3 regions of the Clostridioides sp. GD02367 genome follow, and region 2 is predicted to be linked to each of the others. Evidence: riboswitches for the same ligand, from Rfam matches in the RefSeq annotation. Region 2 holds a riboswitch; each other region holds the start of a gene.

Region 1 (5,456 bases), on a different contig from region 2:
GTTTTTCTCCATCACTTAGTTCATCAAAATATCTTTTTTTTAAGTGCAATGCATCTACAGATTCTAATGCTTCATCTACCATTATTAAATCTTTTTTAGATAGACTACCAAAAAAACCTGTATATGGATATCTTCCTATATTAACTATATCTTGTACAGTCATTAAATCACCTAATAATCTATTTGTAAGCACTAAAGCCATTTTTTTCGATAATGCTTTTCTTGATATATGATTTATATCTATCTCATTTAGATATATATCCCCTTTTATTGGTGTTATAAGTTTAGATAAAGACCTTAATATAGTAGTTTTTCCAGCACCATTACTTCCTAAAAGGCATAATATTTCTCCATTTTTTACCTCTACATTTATATCACTCACAACTACTTTTTTATTATATCCCACACTTAAATTATTAGTTTTCAACATACCTAAGCCCTGTCCTTCCTTTTCATCAATAGCATTACTACAATTGGTGCTCCTAATAAAGATGTTATTGTACTTATTGGTAACTCTACTGGTGACAAAATTACTCTTGATATCAAATCACAAAGAGCTGTAACTATACCTCCTAAAAAGATTACCACTGGTATTAGCACTCTATTATCTGATGTCTTAAATATCAGTTTTGAAATTTGTGGTACTGCAAGTCCAATAAATCCTATAGGGCCTGCAAATGCTGATACTATTGCTGCTAGTATACTAGATATAAATACTACCAAAAATCTAAAAAATTTTATATTTATACCAATACTTTTAGCATACTCTTCTCCTAATAAAAAAGCATTTAGAGGTTTTATTATAAAGATACTCATTAAAAGACCTAACATACCAATCAGTATAAGTATCTCTACTTTTTCCCAAGTAAATCCAGAAAAACTTCCCATCGACCAAACAGTAAATTCTTTTAATTTTTCACTATTTGCAAATGATTGTAGTACATTAGTTATACCACTACATACATATCCAGTCATAATTCCTATTATTAAAAGAGTTGTTATATTCTTTACCTTACTTGCAAATAAAATGACTACAGACATTACAATCAAAGCTCCTATAAATGCTGCTACAAATATACTCATTGAAGTTATATTTTCAAATCCTAATGTATATCCACCTAAAATCATAAGCGCTACTGATAAAGTAGAGCCTGAAGATACACCTAATATATATGGTTCAACTATTGGATTCTTAAAAAATATCTGTAGTAAAATTCCTGATACTGCTAAACAAGCTCCACCCACCATAGTTGCAAGTACTCTTGGAATCCTTATGTTGTATATTATTTTATAATGTTCTGTATTATCCATACCTCTTAATACAACATCTATTATTTCTTTAAACTCAATTTTTACAGAGCCAAATGCTACACACACTAAAAAAGTAAGTATCATGCCTATAATTAGTCCTATAAATATTGTAGTATTCTTTATTCTCATTTTATTGATAAAATCCATTTATATACCCCTCTTAACAAATCTATATTAACTAAAATCCATAAAACTCATCTTTTAGTGTCGTATTATATATTATTTATCATAATTTATATAATGTTTAATTTTTTCACCTGTAGTACCTGGATGAAACATCTCAACTAAATCTACTATTAATTCATCAGTCTTATCTACTGATTGATAATAATCTGGAGCAAATACCCACAAGTTACCATTTTTTACAACATCCAAATCAGCCAATACAGGTGCACTAGATTTTATAGACTCTAAGTTTGGTGCATAATCTGAGCTTGATGAGTATACAAATATATCTGCATCTTTTGCAACTTCATGTAGTTGTTCAATACTCACTCTTCCTTCATTTGAATCCATTGAAGCACATGCATTTATTCCACCTGCCATTCTTATCATATTATCTACATATGAATCTTTAGGTGCTACATAAGCATTTCCTTCATATACAGATGCCCATACTACCTTAGGCTTGTTCTTGTTTTTTATCTTTTTACTTACTTCTTCTATCTTTTGTACTGTTTTATTCAATTCACTAGTGGCTATATCTTCTTTATCATAAAACGCAGCTATTAAACTTGTCCATTCCATTCTTCCAAATGGGTTTTGCTCTTTGTATTCATTATCTACAACATAGTTAAGTCCTAATTCTTTTAGTTTATCAATAAATTTTGTATCAGCTTCTGATAGACCACTACTAACTATAGTTAAATCAGGATTTAAGTCTACTATTTTTTCATAATCTGGTGCTAAGTTTGAACCAACATAATGTATCTTTCCGTCCTTCATCAAATCTTTAATTTCTTTGATAGTCCAATACTGTTCCTCTGTTGTTACTGCTTTTATGCTATCTAGCTCACCTATTGTTCTTAGAGAACAGGCTTGTGTTGTAGATGCTATTAATACATTATCTACAGGTGTTCTAACTATATTAGCATTTTTATACTTTTCAGGAACTTCAATTTTTTTAGGGATTAAAATTAGTTCTCTTTTATCTCCATCAGTTACTTTTTTAATTCCATCCTCTAAGTCTTCAACACTAAATCCACTTGCATATTTTAATTCTAACTTCTTACCACTACTAACTTGTGCATTCTCTTTATCATTTTTACTACATCCTATAAGACCTACTACTAAAAGAACTATCATAATACTTAGAAAAAATTGCTTTAAAACATTTACTTTAAATTTCATCTCTTTCACTCCAATATTTTATTTTTATAAGTGGTTAAAAATTTTAATAACATATATTTCTAAAATATATCTCATTAGAATTATATTAAAGTCATCTTTAATAATTATAACCTTTTAATAAAATAAAAAACTTCTCCTAATTTAGAAAGGAGAAGTTTATATATCAATTTTACAAAAAATGAATTGATATTTCATTTTATTATAAATTACAATTTCCACCCTAAATTGAACCTATGTAATACTGGGCAGGTCTCCTGACTCACGGCTTTTCCTCTATCACCCTTCCCAAAATTTTTCATATAAAATCTCAGTGGATTTTGATTTCGTATCCGTATACAGTAGCGGGGGCTGTAGTGAACTTGCATCACTTTCCCTATTAAACTAATCTAGTACCCTAGTATTATTTAATTTAATTTTTATTAAGATAATTGTAGTTTATTGTTGGCAACTTTGCAAGGTTGATTTAACATATAAAATAAAGAGTGCCTAAAATGACTATAAAAATCATTTTAAAACACTCTTTGTTTTTTACTATATATCTAATTAAGCAGTTAACATATATTTAATTCATTCATTAATTTTTTAATCTCACATACTTGATTTTCATTTGGTTTTGTAAAAGGAGCAGTCATATAATCACTTACTTGTAATCCCCTTATATTCAGAGCTTTTTTCATTGCTGGTATAAATGGGTTTGTTATTAAATAAAAATCCATTGCTTTGTTGATATATTTTTGAATTTCTATAACCTTATCCATATCTCTATTATTATAAGCTTCTGCCCATTTTGAACAAACTTCTGGAATTAAATTTGATAAACCTCCTATACAACCTGCTCCCCCAGACATTAGATTATGTATAAAGTTTTCGTCATAACCACTATATATCTTAAAATTTGGGAACTCTGCTTTCATAGTATTTATTAAATCTCTAGTATGCCCCATTAAAGTTACTGTATCCTTATAACCAACTATATTTTTATGTTTTCTTACAAGTCTTAATGTAAGTTCTGGACTCAAATCATAACCAGTTCTATCTGGATAATTATATAGATATATTTCAGCTTCTGTATTTTTAGCTATTTCACTATAAAACAACTCAATACTGTCATCATCAAGAGAGAAATAATAAGGGCTTATTATCATAACTCCATCAGCTCCACTATTATGTGCATAATTTGAAAGCTCTATAGACTCTTTTATACTCATACGACTTGTACCTATAAACACTTTTACTCTCTTATTAACATAACTAATTACTAAATCTATAAGTTCTTTTTGCATATCCATAGACATATTAAAGAACTCTCCAGTACTTCCCATTATAACTAGACCATCTACACCTCCATCTATAAGATGGTCATAGACTTTCTTATTTCCTTCTTTATCTAAATTTCCTTCTTCATCAAATATTGTAACCACTGGTGTCAAAAATTCTGCTTTCATAATTTAAACTCCTAAAATTTATTTTAATATGTTCATTTAATACATTCAGGTTTTGCCTTAACATTACCTATATTAAAACATTTATTTAATGTAATTTCTTAAAATTCCAATACTTTCAACCTCACATTCAATTACATCTCCACTACTCATATATCTAGGGGGCGAAAAACCCATACCAACTCCAGAAGGTGTACCTGTAGCTATAATATCTCCAGCCTCTAAAGTCATCCCCTTTGAAAGTTCTGAAACTATGTCTGAAATGTCTGATATGAATAATCTTGTATTAGAATTTTGTCTTTCTTCACCATTTACTCTACTACATACCTTAAGTTTTACAGGAAAAGAAATTTCACTTTTATGTAAGATACATGGGCCTAAAGATGTAAATGTATCTAATCCCTTTCCTCTAAACCACTGAACATGCTCTTTTTGTAACGTTCTAGCAGAAATATCATTTATAACAGTGTACCCAAAGATATAATCTTCGACCTCTTCTTTTTTAATATTAACACCTGTTTTACCTATTACTACTCCAAGTTCAACTTCATAGTCTAATTGACTATTTATATTAAAATGACCATCTATCTCATCTTCTGGACCTATCGCTTTTGTTACACGTTTTGTAAAATAAACTGTTTTTTGAGGTTCTTCAAAACTATTATCAAAGTGAGTTTGAGTTTCTTCAAGATGGTCTTTATAGTTCACTCCCACACATAAAATATCATGTATAGGTTTTTCTATCGGAACATGTATAATACATTCTTCTCTTTTAAAAACATCATAATTATGGAATCTATCTTCCTTTATAATACTTTTTATCCTTATAATATCGTCTTGAGATATATTTTGAATTAAATCATTTAAATCTTTAAAAGATTTGCTAATATTTAAGGAATTAATGTCTATAATAAATAATTCATCTTTAGAAAAAAAACCTATCCTTTTACATTCATTTTTTCCTTTAGTAAAACTGACAAACTTCATAATCTCACCCTTTATTAAAATTCTATATATATTCAGTCTTTTACTTAAATCTTATACATAGTTACATACTCTAGCTATTGCCATTTCAGTATATCCAAGAGACTCTGCTTTTGATTGCTTTCCATTTGCTACATCTACAATCATGTTTAATAAATCATCTGTCAATTCTTCCATTGTTTGTGGACCATATATAACTGGACTGGCATCAAAGTCCATATTATCTTCCATATTTGCAAAAGTTATTTTGTTTCCAGTTATCTTTATCACTGGAGCTATTGGATTTCCTGATGGAGTTCCTCTACCTGTACTAAATACTACTATTTGAGCCCCTCCTGCAACCATACCAGCAACAGATGAAGCATCATT
Region 2 (5,456 bases):
TATAGAAGAAGATAAGTTGATGATGATTTTAAAAAATGAATTTCCAGATGCTGATGAAGAAAAATTAATGCATTTTGCAGGAATATTTCTAGATTTACAGTTGAAGTCTCAAAATGGTGAAATATCTAGTAAAGCTATTGACTTGCGTGGTCTCATGGCATCACTTAAGACTATAAGAAGAGGGTTGAAACCAACTCTTGCAATTAACATGGGACTTACAGGAAAGACCTTCGATATATATGAGAAAGAAATGGTTGGAGATGTAATTAAAACTAGAATACCTAATAAATGGGAGAGTATAGATGTATTTCCAATAAGTCATATTTAATATAGGTGAGATTATGAAATGGATATATGATGATTATGAATTTGAAAACAGAGCAAATAATTTATCTTGGACAATAGCTGGAGATTACAATGAAAGTATAGACATATCAGAAAAGGATTATTCTTCAAAAGAAATAGGTTTATATTTTGCAATAATTGCAGGTGCTAGAAGAAAGTATGTAGATTGGGACATAGTAAAAAAATACCTTACAAATAGAATACGAAAAGGATATGACAAAGATATTATATTGGGTCTGATTCAAGTCATATTAAATACAATAGTTGAAGAAAAGGCTATTAAAGATAGACCAGGGATAGAAGATATAAGAAGAAATGCTTATAAAGATATTGTTTCACGTTTTACCAAAATACACAATGACAATATTATGGATAAAATTAAATATGCCTTTGTACTTTATAATATGGACAAGCATCCAGCATTAGATAGCCTAACTAGAAGAATAGTTAATGACATAAGGAATATAGATACAAATCAAGATATTATGGAGATTTTAAAAGCATTAGATGTTATATATTTAACTTATTTTGAATATATGTTAAATGGAGAAGAAAGTAGTTCTACATATGATGAAAATAATGTAAAAGATGTTGATGTAAATTTTGATACATTTGCTGATTTTATGTATGAAGAACTTTATAGTGATGAAGAAGAAAATATTATTGAAAGTGATATAGACTCTATATCTTCATCTATGCTTATAGAGGGAGTAGGAGATTTTGAGGATTCTCAATCTAGCAATTCAGCAGACAGAGTAATATATGTTGATGAAGAGACTGCAAATAAGATATATTCAAAGATAGAACATTATTATGGGAAAACTTATTTGAGTAAAGGTGAAATTAAGAAGATTGAAACACAAAATTGTAGAAATGTTCATGAAGGGTGTAGAATACACTTTACAGATGGAGTTCTTAGAAGTGAGTGTAATAATGTATTCCAGTTAAAATATGTGACAAGGCAAAAAGAAAATAATTTAGGGAAATTTAGAGAGCATGCTAGAATGTATAGACAGCAGATAAAGAGATTAAAAGAAAGTCTAGCTAGAATTTTGATAGAAGAAAATGCTAAAACAAGAGTATACTCTGATTGTGGAACTATATTAGCAAATAGGGCTTGGAGAGTGGGTAGAAGTAATAATAATAAAATATTTTATAAAGATATAGAAAATGAAAAAGGAAAGTATGTTATTGATATATTATTAGATGCAAGTGGTTCTCAAAGTAGAAATCAAGGAAATGTGGCAATTCAGGCGTATATAATTGCAAATGCCTTAACAGAGGTTGGCATACCAAATAGAGTTATGGGATTTTCTAGTTTTTTGGATTATACAATATTAAAAAGATTTAAAGATTATGATGATAGTTTAAAAAATAGTGAAAATATATTTGAATACTTTTGTGCTGGTAATAATAGAGATGGTTTAGCTATAAAATCTATATGTAGTGGTCTAATAAATAGAGATGAAGAAAATAAAATTTTGATAGTTCTTAGTGATGGAAGACCCAATGATGTAAAGATAGGAAAAAATAGTGAGAGAACCTTAAGAGGAGAAAAAGCTTATAGAGGGATAGTTGGTTTAAGAGATACAGCTAATGAAGTAAGAAAAGCTAGGAAACAAAATATATTAGTATTAGGAGTATTCACAGGGAAAGAATCAGAGCTTGAGGCTGAAAGATTAATATATGGAAACGATTTTATATATTCAAGAGATATAACTAGATTTTCTGATGTGGTTTCGATGTATTTAAAGAAGATAATTAGAAATTAATCAAGATTATAAAAAATAATTTATATACATAAAAATATAAAAATGAATAAAATTTGTAAAAAATGTAGAAATTTTCACAGAAAAGGTATACAATGATTTATATAGCAAATGTTTTAAGAATAATTTAAAAATTAAATATATAATATTATAGGTTCTTCAAGCAAGATTAATAGGGAAAAAGGTTAAATTCCTTTACAGCCCCCGCTACTGTGATGCAGACGAAACTTTTGTTAGCCACTATGATGATATACTTTTATATTTCATGGGAAGGAAGAGGAGTAGGAAGAAGCTAAGTCAGGAGACCTGCCTAAAATATTAAAGTAATTTCTTCGGGGATGGAGAAAGTTTCTTATAATAATTATACAGATATGTTCATTTTATGTGTTTGTATTTGGATTGTCGAAAATTAGAAGCCTAGCCATCGAGTTAGGCTTTTTTATTTTTATTTTTAAAATAAATCAGACATATATTATTTATATTTTAATTATTAGAAAGGGAGAGAGGGGATAGTAAAATGAAACAAAATATCAAATTAGGGGTTATAGCTGCACTTATGTTAATCATTTTAACTCCAGTTACATCGAATGCAATGCACATAATGGAAGGATACTTACCAGTAAAATGGTCTATAGCATGGGGAGTTATATTTATACCATTTTTTTTAGTAGGACTAAAATCAATAGGAAAAATAGTAAAGCAAGACCCTAAAAAGAAAGTATTATTAGCGCTGTGTGGAGCATTTGTATTTGTATTGTCAGCACTAAAGATACCTTCAGTAACAGGAAGTTGTTCACATCCTACTGGAGTAGGTCTTGGAGCAATAATGTTTGGACCAAGTGTAATGTTTGTTCTTGGAACTATAGTTCTAATATTCCAAGCATTACTATTGGCACATGGAGGAATAACTACTTTAGGAGCTAATGCTTTTTCAATGGCTATTATAGGACCAATTATATCATTCTTAATATTTAAAGCATTAAAGAAAAAAGACGGAAATAATGCAATGCCAGTATTTCTTGCAGCAGCAATAGGAGATTTGGCTACATATACAGTAACTTCGATACAGTTAGCACTGGCTTTCCCAGACCCATCAGGTGGAGTGATGGCTTCAGCAATTAAGTTTTTAGGAATTTTCTTTATGACTCAAATACCAATAGCGATAGCAGAAGGTATACTTACTGTAATTGTATATAATTTAATTACAGAAAATGGAGAAAAAAGCATACTAGAAAATAATGATAAAGGAGTTAAAGCTAATGAGTGCTAAAACAAAGACGAAAACTAATATATTACTACTTTTATTAGTAGTAGCTCTTATCATATTCCCATTACTTGTTAATTCGGGAGCTGAATATGGAGGAGCAGATGGTCAAGCTGAGAGTGAAATTACTAAGATAAATCCAGATTATGAACCATGGTTTAGTAGCCCATATGAGCCACCAAGTGGAGAAATAGAAAGTTTATTATTCTCTGCACAAGCAGCGTTAGGTGCTGGTGTAATAGGGTACATATTAGGTGTTCAAAAAGGAAAGAGAAGTTAATTATGCTTATAATTGATAAATATGCATATACAAATAGATTAAGTAAAGTAAATCCAAATAAAAAAGTAGCCATAGGAGTAATCTTTCTGATTGCTTCTATGGTAATAAAAAATATATTTGTTTTAAGTGGAATTATGATTTTAATGAGTATTCTAGTTGTTTGTGTAGCTGGAATAGATTTAAAGAATTATTTAAAATTACTCAGAATACCAATGTACTTTTTATTTCTTAGTATAGGAATAACTCTTGTAAATATATCTTTTAATAAGGCAGACTTATTATATAGTTTTGAAATTTTTAGTTTCAATGTAGGAATATCAAAAGCATCTATTGACATGTCTATTCATGTGTTATTTAGAGCTATGTCTTGTTTGACTTGTGTATACTTTTGTATACTTACAACACCTTTTAATCAATTAATATTCTTCTTTAAAAAAATGCATTTACCTGATACTTTTGTTGAGCTATCAATGTTAATATATAGGTTTATATTCATATTTTTAGAAGAATTTTCAGAAATATATAAGTCACAAGAACTAAGATTTGGGTACATAAATTTAAAAACTTCATATAAATCCTTAGGAATTCTTGGAAGTATGCTGTACAAAAGACTTATGACAAGGTATGATGATATGTGTATATCATTAGACATAAAATTGTATGATGGTAAATTTCACATAGTAGGGGATAATGATGTTTAAAATAAATAATTTAACTTATCAATATGAAAAGAATGCCAATGCATTATTAAACATTAATATGGATTTCTCAAAGGGAAATGTTATAGGTATAATAGGTTCAAATGGTTCAGGAAAATCAACATTATTTATGAATTTAATGGGTATATTAAAACCTACATCTGGAGAAATTCTTTTTAAAGAAGAAAAATTAAAATATGATAAGAAAAGTTTGTATAATCTTAGAAAAAATGTGGGTATTGTCTTTCAAGACCCAGAAAAACAAATTTTCTATTCAAAAGTATACGATGATATAGCATTTGCAATGAGAAATATTGGTATAGATGAAAAAATAATTAAAGAGAGAATAAATAAAGCTCTAGTAGCTGTTAATGGAATAGATTTTATAGATAGACCAGTACATTTTTTAAGTTATGGTCAGAAAAAAAGGGTAGCGATAGCATCAGTTATAGCAATGGAAAATGAAATTATATTGCTTGATGAGCCTACAGCTGGTTTAGACCCAGTAAGTACTAGGTCTATTGTAGATATAATAAAGGGATTGAATAAAGATAATATAAAAATAGTAATATCCAGTCATGATATGAATTTAATGTATGAAATATGCGATTATATATATGTATTGGATAAGGGGATTTTAATTGATGAAGGAAAGGCAGAAAATGTATTTGTAAATGAAAATAACATTATACAAGCTGGCTTAGAATCCCCATGGCTAGTAAAGGTACACAAAAATATGAACCTACCTTTATTTAAGAAAGAAGAAGATTTGTATAAGTACTGGAAAGAAAGAGAACTTAATACAAACAAATAATTAAGCCCTAAACCTATTTTAAAAAAATAGATTTATATATAATAACCCTTAACCTAGACCCCTTAAAGGTGCCTTATGATTCCCCAAATCATAAGGTTATTTTTTTATTAAATAATAAAATAAATTATATGTAAAGTGTTATTTAATTGTAATATATTGGAAATAATCTATTAGTATAATACATAATTATAATTTGAAGTAATTCATATTTTAGATTAAAATATATTTATGGCTGTTAACAGGAGGAGAAATATGAATTTAGATACATTAAATCCTGCTCAAAGAG
Region 3 (5,456 bases), on a different contig from region 2:
GATATGAGGTTGGGTGAAGGAAGTGGAGCTGCTTTAGCATTTAACATAATAGAAGCTTCAAATTATACTTATAAGAATATGGCAACTTTTGATGAAATTGACATGGGGAGATAAGGCATAAAAATTTAATTTGTAGGAGTGTTTTGATGAGTGAAATTGTTCTGGTAACAGGAGGAGCTAGGTCAGGGAAGAGTAACTTTGCAGAAAAGCTATGTTTAAATAGGAATAATAAAACAGCTTATATAGCAACTTCTATTCCGTTTGATGATGAAATGAAAGATAGGGTAAAAAAGCATCAAGAAAATAGACCTAGAAATTGGGATACATATGAAATATATGAAGATATATATTCCATAATTAGACAGCTATACAAAGAACATGAAACTGTTATACTAGACTGTGTAACCTTATTAGTAAATAATCTAATGTTTAAACACAATCTAAATATAGAAGAGTCTACTCAAGAAGAGATAAACAAATTGGAAGAATATATAAAAGAACAAGTTATAAGACTTATTGAAGAAATAGAAAAAACAAATCTATACTTTGTATTTGTTACAAATGAATTAGGTATGGGAATTGTTCCTGGGAATAAACTTAGTAGGATATATGCTGATATTGTAGGTCGCATAAATCAATACATAGCATCAAAAAGTAATGAAGTTTATTTTGTAGTTAGTGGCATACCTATGAAAATAAAGGAGTAGTATGTGACTATGAAAAGATTTATTTTAATACTACAGTTTTTAACAAGGATACCTATAAAATTAAATGTAGGATTTGATGATGAATTTTATAAATCAATAGTGTATTTTCCACTTGTAGGCTTTGTTATTGGTGTATTATCTTATTTAATAGGATGGATTTCTATGCTTTTATTTGAACCATTTATAGCTTCTATAATAATAACTCTAGCTGGGGTATTAATTACTGGAGGTCTTCATATAGACGGATTAGGAGATACATTTGATGCAATATATAGCTATAGAGATAAAGAAAAAATGCTTGAAATAATGAAAGATTCAAGGTTAGGTACAAATTCACTTTTAGCAATTATGTTTGTGCTTTTATTAAAGGTTGGATTCATATACAATATAATAAGTAATAATTCATTATGGGTTATAATATTTATGCCAATGATTGCAAGATTAGGAGTAATGTTATTGACATATAAAACTGTGACACCAAGAGAAAAAGGAATGGGAAATTTATTTATAGGTAAACTGACTACAAATATGTTAATAACAGCTATAGTATATACATCATTAATAGTTATTCTTATTACTAAATTTATATTCTTATTACCTAATATAGTGTTGATTAAAATATTAGGTTCAGCTATAGTAATTTTTATATTTATAATATTATTCAAAAAACACATTTATAAAAAGATTGATGGAGTAACAGGTGATATATTAGGTTGTGGAATAGAACTTTCAGAGCTTGTATATTTGATTTATATATATTTGTTAATTTTTATGTTTTTTTAAAACTAAAAAGTGGTGATAATGTGATAAGATTAATACTAATAAGACATGCATTGACAAATGATAATGAAAAAGGAAGATTATCAGGTCACATAAATAGTTGTATCAGTGAAGAAGGAAAAATTCAAATAAATAAAATTACTGAATACCTAAGTAATGAAAATATAGACCGAATTTACACGACACCATCTTCACGTACAAAGGATACAATAGAAAAGATATCAAGGTTAAAATTAATAGAAATAGAAGAAAAAGAAGCTTTAAGAGAAATTAGTTTTGGAGACTTTGAAGGAATAACTTTTGAAGAAATTAAAGTCAAATATCCCAAAGAGTTCGAAAAGATGATAGAAGAAGGTAACAACTATAGATATCCAAATGGAGAAAGTCTCATAGACTCTTATAAAAGAGTGGCAAAAGAAATTGATAATATACTTTTAGAAAATGATAGTCATTCAGATATAAAAACAATACTTATATGTTCTCATGCAGGAACAATAAGAAATATAATAACACATTTGATTTCTGGTGGTTATAAATATCATTGGAACTTTAAAATTGATAATGCATCTATTACAGTTTTAGAAATTAATAGTGGATTTACTGTAGTAGATAAAATGAATTTTACAGACTTTATATAATTTAATTAAAATTAAGTATTACAATATATGTCTGTAAAAATATTAATGAAAATAGAATATTAGATTAAAATTAGGTTCTTAATTATATGTTAAAAGGGAAAAAGGTTAGATGCCTTTGCAGCCCCCGCTACTGTGAAACCAACGAAACTATAAATACCACTGTCAATTTGATGGGAAGGTTATAGAAGTAGGATGAAGTTAAGCCAGGATACCTGCCTAATTTAATTTAAAACAAGAGGTCTTCGGGGTGAAAGATTTTTAATTAATACGTATAAAAGTCCTATCTTTAGAAGCAATAGGACTTTTTTTATTGGCATTTTAGTAAATTTTAGCAAGGAGGGGTTAGAAAGTGGGGAAAAAAATAATGCTACAAGGAACAGCATCAAACGTAGGTAAAAGTATCTTAGTAGCAGGTTTGTGTAGAATATTTAAACAAGATGGTTATACTGTTGCTCCTTTTAAGTCTCAAAATATGGCTTTAAATTCCTTTATAACTAAAGAAGGATTAGAAATGGGAAGAGCACAAGTATTTCAAGCTGAAGCAGCAAAAATAGAGCCTATAGCTGATATGAATCCAGTTCTATTAAAACCTTCTGGAAATAACAAAAGTCAAGTTATTGTAAGAGGTAAAGTTATAGGGGAAATGCCTTCTTCCCAATATCATGATTACAAACTAGAATTGGTAGATATATTGAAAGATACCTTTGATAGCTTGAATTCAACTTATGATATTGTAGTTATGGAAGGTGCTGGTAGTAATGCAGAGATAAATTTAAAAGATAGAGATATATCTAATATGGGTATGGCAGAAATAGCAGATGCACCTGTAATAATAGTTGGAGATATTGATAGAGGAGGAGTATTTGCATCATTAGTAGGAACAATGCTTTTATTAAATGAAGATGAGAAAAAAAGAGTAAAAGGTGTAATAATTAATAAATTTAGAGGAAAAAAAGAGCTTTTACAAGATGGAGTAAAGATGCTAGAAGACATTATAAAAGTACCTGTTATAGGAGTAGTTCCTTATACAGATATAAAAATAGAAGATGAGGATAGTGTGACTACTAGATTTAAGAAAAAAATGAATAAAGGTGATATACACATAGAAATAATTAGAACTCCACACATGTCAAATTTTACAGATTTCAATATATTTGAGACACAAGAAGATGTAAGCATCAGGTATGTAGATTTTGGAGAATCTTTAGGAAATCCAGATATGGTAATAATACCAGGAACTAAAAGTACTATAAATGATTTAATGTATATAAGAGAAAGTGGTCTTGAGTCACAAATTAAAAATTTGCATGGTCAGGGTAAATTGATATTTGGTATATGTGGTGGGTATCAAATGCTAGGTAAGAAATTAAGAGACCCTTATCATGTTGAAAGTGAAATTGAAGAAGTTGATGGTATAGGTCTCTTAGATACAGAAACAATATTTGAGAAAGAAAAAACTACCACACAAGTAGAAGCTACTATTGTTGAATGTAATGGTGAATATATGAATGACCTTAAAGGTATAAAAGTAAAAGGTTATGAAATCCATATGGGTATTACAAATCGAGGTGATGGTATAAGAAGCTTAGATTTGATAACAAAAAAACTGGATGAAGAAGTGAATTATACTGAAGGAAGCATAAATAAAGATGGTACTGTAATTGGAACTTATATTCATGGAATCTTTGATGAAATAAGTTTCACAAGGAAAATTTTAAATAATATAAGAAAGAAAAAAGGTCTACAAGAATTAGAAAGCAAGGTAAATTCTTTTGGTGAATTTAAAGATAAAGAATATGATAAATTGGCTGATTTTTTAAGAGAGCATTTAGATATAGAGAAAATATATGAGATTATGAAATAGTAATGATTCTGTATTTATAATTTAGGTAGGAGGTGTATTATGAAAAAAATCTTAATTGCAGGTACCAGTAGTGGAGTAGGCAAGACAACAATTTCATTAGGAATAATGCAAGCCTTAGTCAAGAGGAATATGAAAGTACAGCCATATAAAGTAGGGCCAGACTATATAGACCCTTCATATCACACTTTTATAACTGGAAGACATTCCAGAAATCTAGATTCTTATATGTTAGATGATGAAAAAATAAAGTATATAGTGAATAAATCATCAAAAGATGCAGATATTTCAGTAATAGAAGGTGTTATGGGGCTATATGATGGTTTTGGAATAGATTTAGATAACTGTACAAGCTCACATACTTCAAAGGTGTTAAAATCACCTGTTATATTAGTTATAAATGGAAAATCTATGGCTGCATCTAGTGCTGCTATGGTACTTGGATATAAGGAATTAGATAAAGATGTAAATATAAAAGGTGTCATAGTAAATAATGTTAAGACCAATAGCCATTATCAAATAATTAAAAGTTCTATAGAGAAATATTGTAATATTGAAGTATTGGGATATTTTCCTCCAAATAATAAGTTTTCTTTAGAATCTAGACATTTAGGATTGGTTCCTAGTGTGGAGATGAAATCTTTAAGAGAAAAATTTTATACTTTAGCTGATGAAATTGAAAGTTATATAGATATTGATAGGATAATAGAAATTTCAGAAAGTGATGAGTTTGAGAGTGATTTTGATTTTCAAGCTTTAATAGAGAATAATGAAATAAAAAAGCATGTTAAGAATAAATCAATAGCTATAGCATATGATAAGGCATTTAATTTTTATTATAGAGAGAATATAGAGCTTTTAGAAGAACTTGGATTAGAGGTAAACTATTTTAGCCCTCTTGAAGATACATCAGTGCCAACTTCAGATTATATTTATATTGGAGGCGGATTTCCAGAGATATTTGGAAACGAATTGGAGGCAAATGAGTCAATGAGAGCTTCTATATTAGAGGCACATAACAATAACATACCAATTTATGCAGAATGTGGGGGGCTGATGTACCTAGGTGAGAAACTATTGAATCAAGAAGAACAAGAATTTAATATGGTTGGTATATTCAGTGGAATTAGTAAGATGACATCTTCTTTAAAAAGATTTGGATACTGTATTGGTGTAGCTAAAGAAAATACTCTTTTATCTAAAAAAGGAGAAGCTATCAAAGGTCATGAATTTCATCATTCAATATTTGAAAGTGATGAAAAATGTGCATATTCAATGAAAAAAGAAAGAGATGGAAATATAGTTGAGGAATGGGATGGCGGTTATAGTAAAGGAAATACTTTAGCTACATATCTTCATACTCATTTCTATAATAATTTAAATTGTATAGAAAATTTTTTGAATAAAGGAAATAAGTAAATGAATATTTTATCTATTTATATAGGATATGTGGCAGATTTAATTGTAGGA

The links. Region 2 has a riboswitch for cobalamin ahead of Q3223_RS11940 (energy-coupling factor ABC transporter permease). Riboswitches for the same ligand answer to the same signal wherever they lie in the genome.
Region 1: it holds a riboswitch for cobalamin, as region 2 does, so the genes downstream of both, Q3223_RS01260 (ABC transporter substrate-binding protein) here and Q3223_RS11940 (energy-coupling factor ABC transporter permease) in region 2, are expected to answer to the same signal.
Region 3: it holds a riboswitch for cobalamin, as region 2 does, so the genes downstream of both, Q3223_RS15185 (cobyric acid synthase) here and Q3223_RS11940 (energy-coupling factor ABC transporter permease) in region 2, are expected to answer to the same signal.

The regions. Positions count from the first base shown of each region.
Region 1 is NZ_JBJODK010000001.1:308,240-313,695, forward strand. Features, by position in the region: gene Q3223_RS01250 (ABC transporter ATP-binding protein) at 1-430, opposite strand, end outside; gene Q3223_RS01255 (iron ABC transporter permease) at 433-1,458, opposite strand; gene Q3223_RS01260 (ABC transporter substrate-binding protein) at 1,531-2,661, opposite strand; cobalamin riboswitch at 2,888-3,073, opposite strand; gene Q3223_RS01265 (dihydrodipicolinate synthase family protein) at 3,213-4,106, opposite strand; gene Q3223_RS01270 (fumarylacetoacetate hydrolase family protein) at 4,188-5,090, opposite strand; gene Q3223_RS01275 (UxaA family hydrolase) at 5,142-5,456, opposite strand, start outside.
Region 2 is NZ_JBJODK010000008.1:3,651-9,106, forward strand. Features, by position in the region: gene Q3223_RS11930 (AAA family ATPase) at 1-328, shown strand, start outside; gene Q3223_RS11935 (nitric oxide reductase activation-like protein) at 342-2,117, shown strand; cobalamin riboswitch at 2,250-2,443, shown strand; gene Q3223_RS11940 (energy-coupling factor ABC transporter permease) at 2,632-3,384, shown strand; gene Q3223_RS11945 (energy-coupling factor ABC transporter substrate-binding protein) at 3,374-3,658, shown strand; gene cbiQ (cobalt ECF transporter T component CbiQ) at 3,661-4,359, shown strand; gene Q3223_RS11955 (energy-coupling factor ABC transporter ATP-binding protein) at 4,352-5,170, shown strand; gene Q3223_RS11960 (DUF3553 domain-containing protein) at 5,423-5,456, shown strand, end outside.
Region 3 is NZ_JBJODK010000012.1:111,364-116,819, forward strand. Features, by position in the region: gene cobT (nicotinate-nucleotide--dimethylbenzimidazole phosphoribosyltransferase) at 1-114, shown strand, start outside; gene cobU (bifunctional adenosylcobinamide kinase/adenosylcobinamide-phosphate guanylyltransferase) at 147-707, shown strand; gene cobS (adenosylcobinamide-GDP ribazoletransferase) at 717-1,490, shown strand; gene Q3223_RS15180 (histidine phosphatase family protein) at 1,511-2,125, shown strand; cobalamin riboswitch at 2,181-2,360, shown strand; gene Q3223_RS15185 (cobyric acid synthase) at 2,475-3,989, shown strand; gene Q3223_RS15190 (cobyrinate a,c-diamide synthase) at 4,029-5,405, shown strand; gene cbiB (adenosylcobinamide-phosphate synthase CbiB) at 5,406-5,456, shown strand, end outside.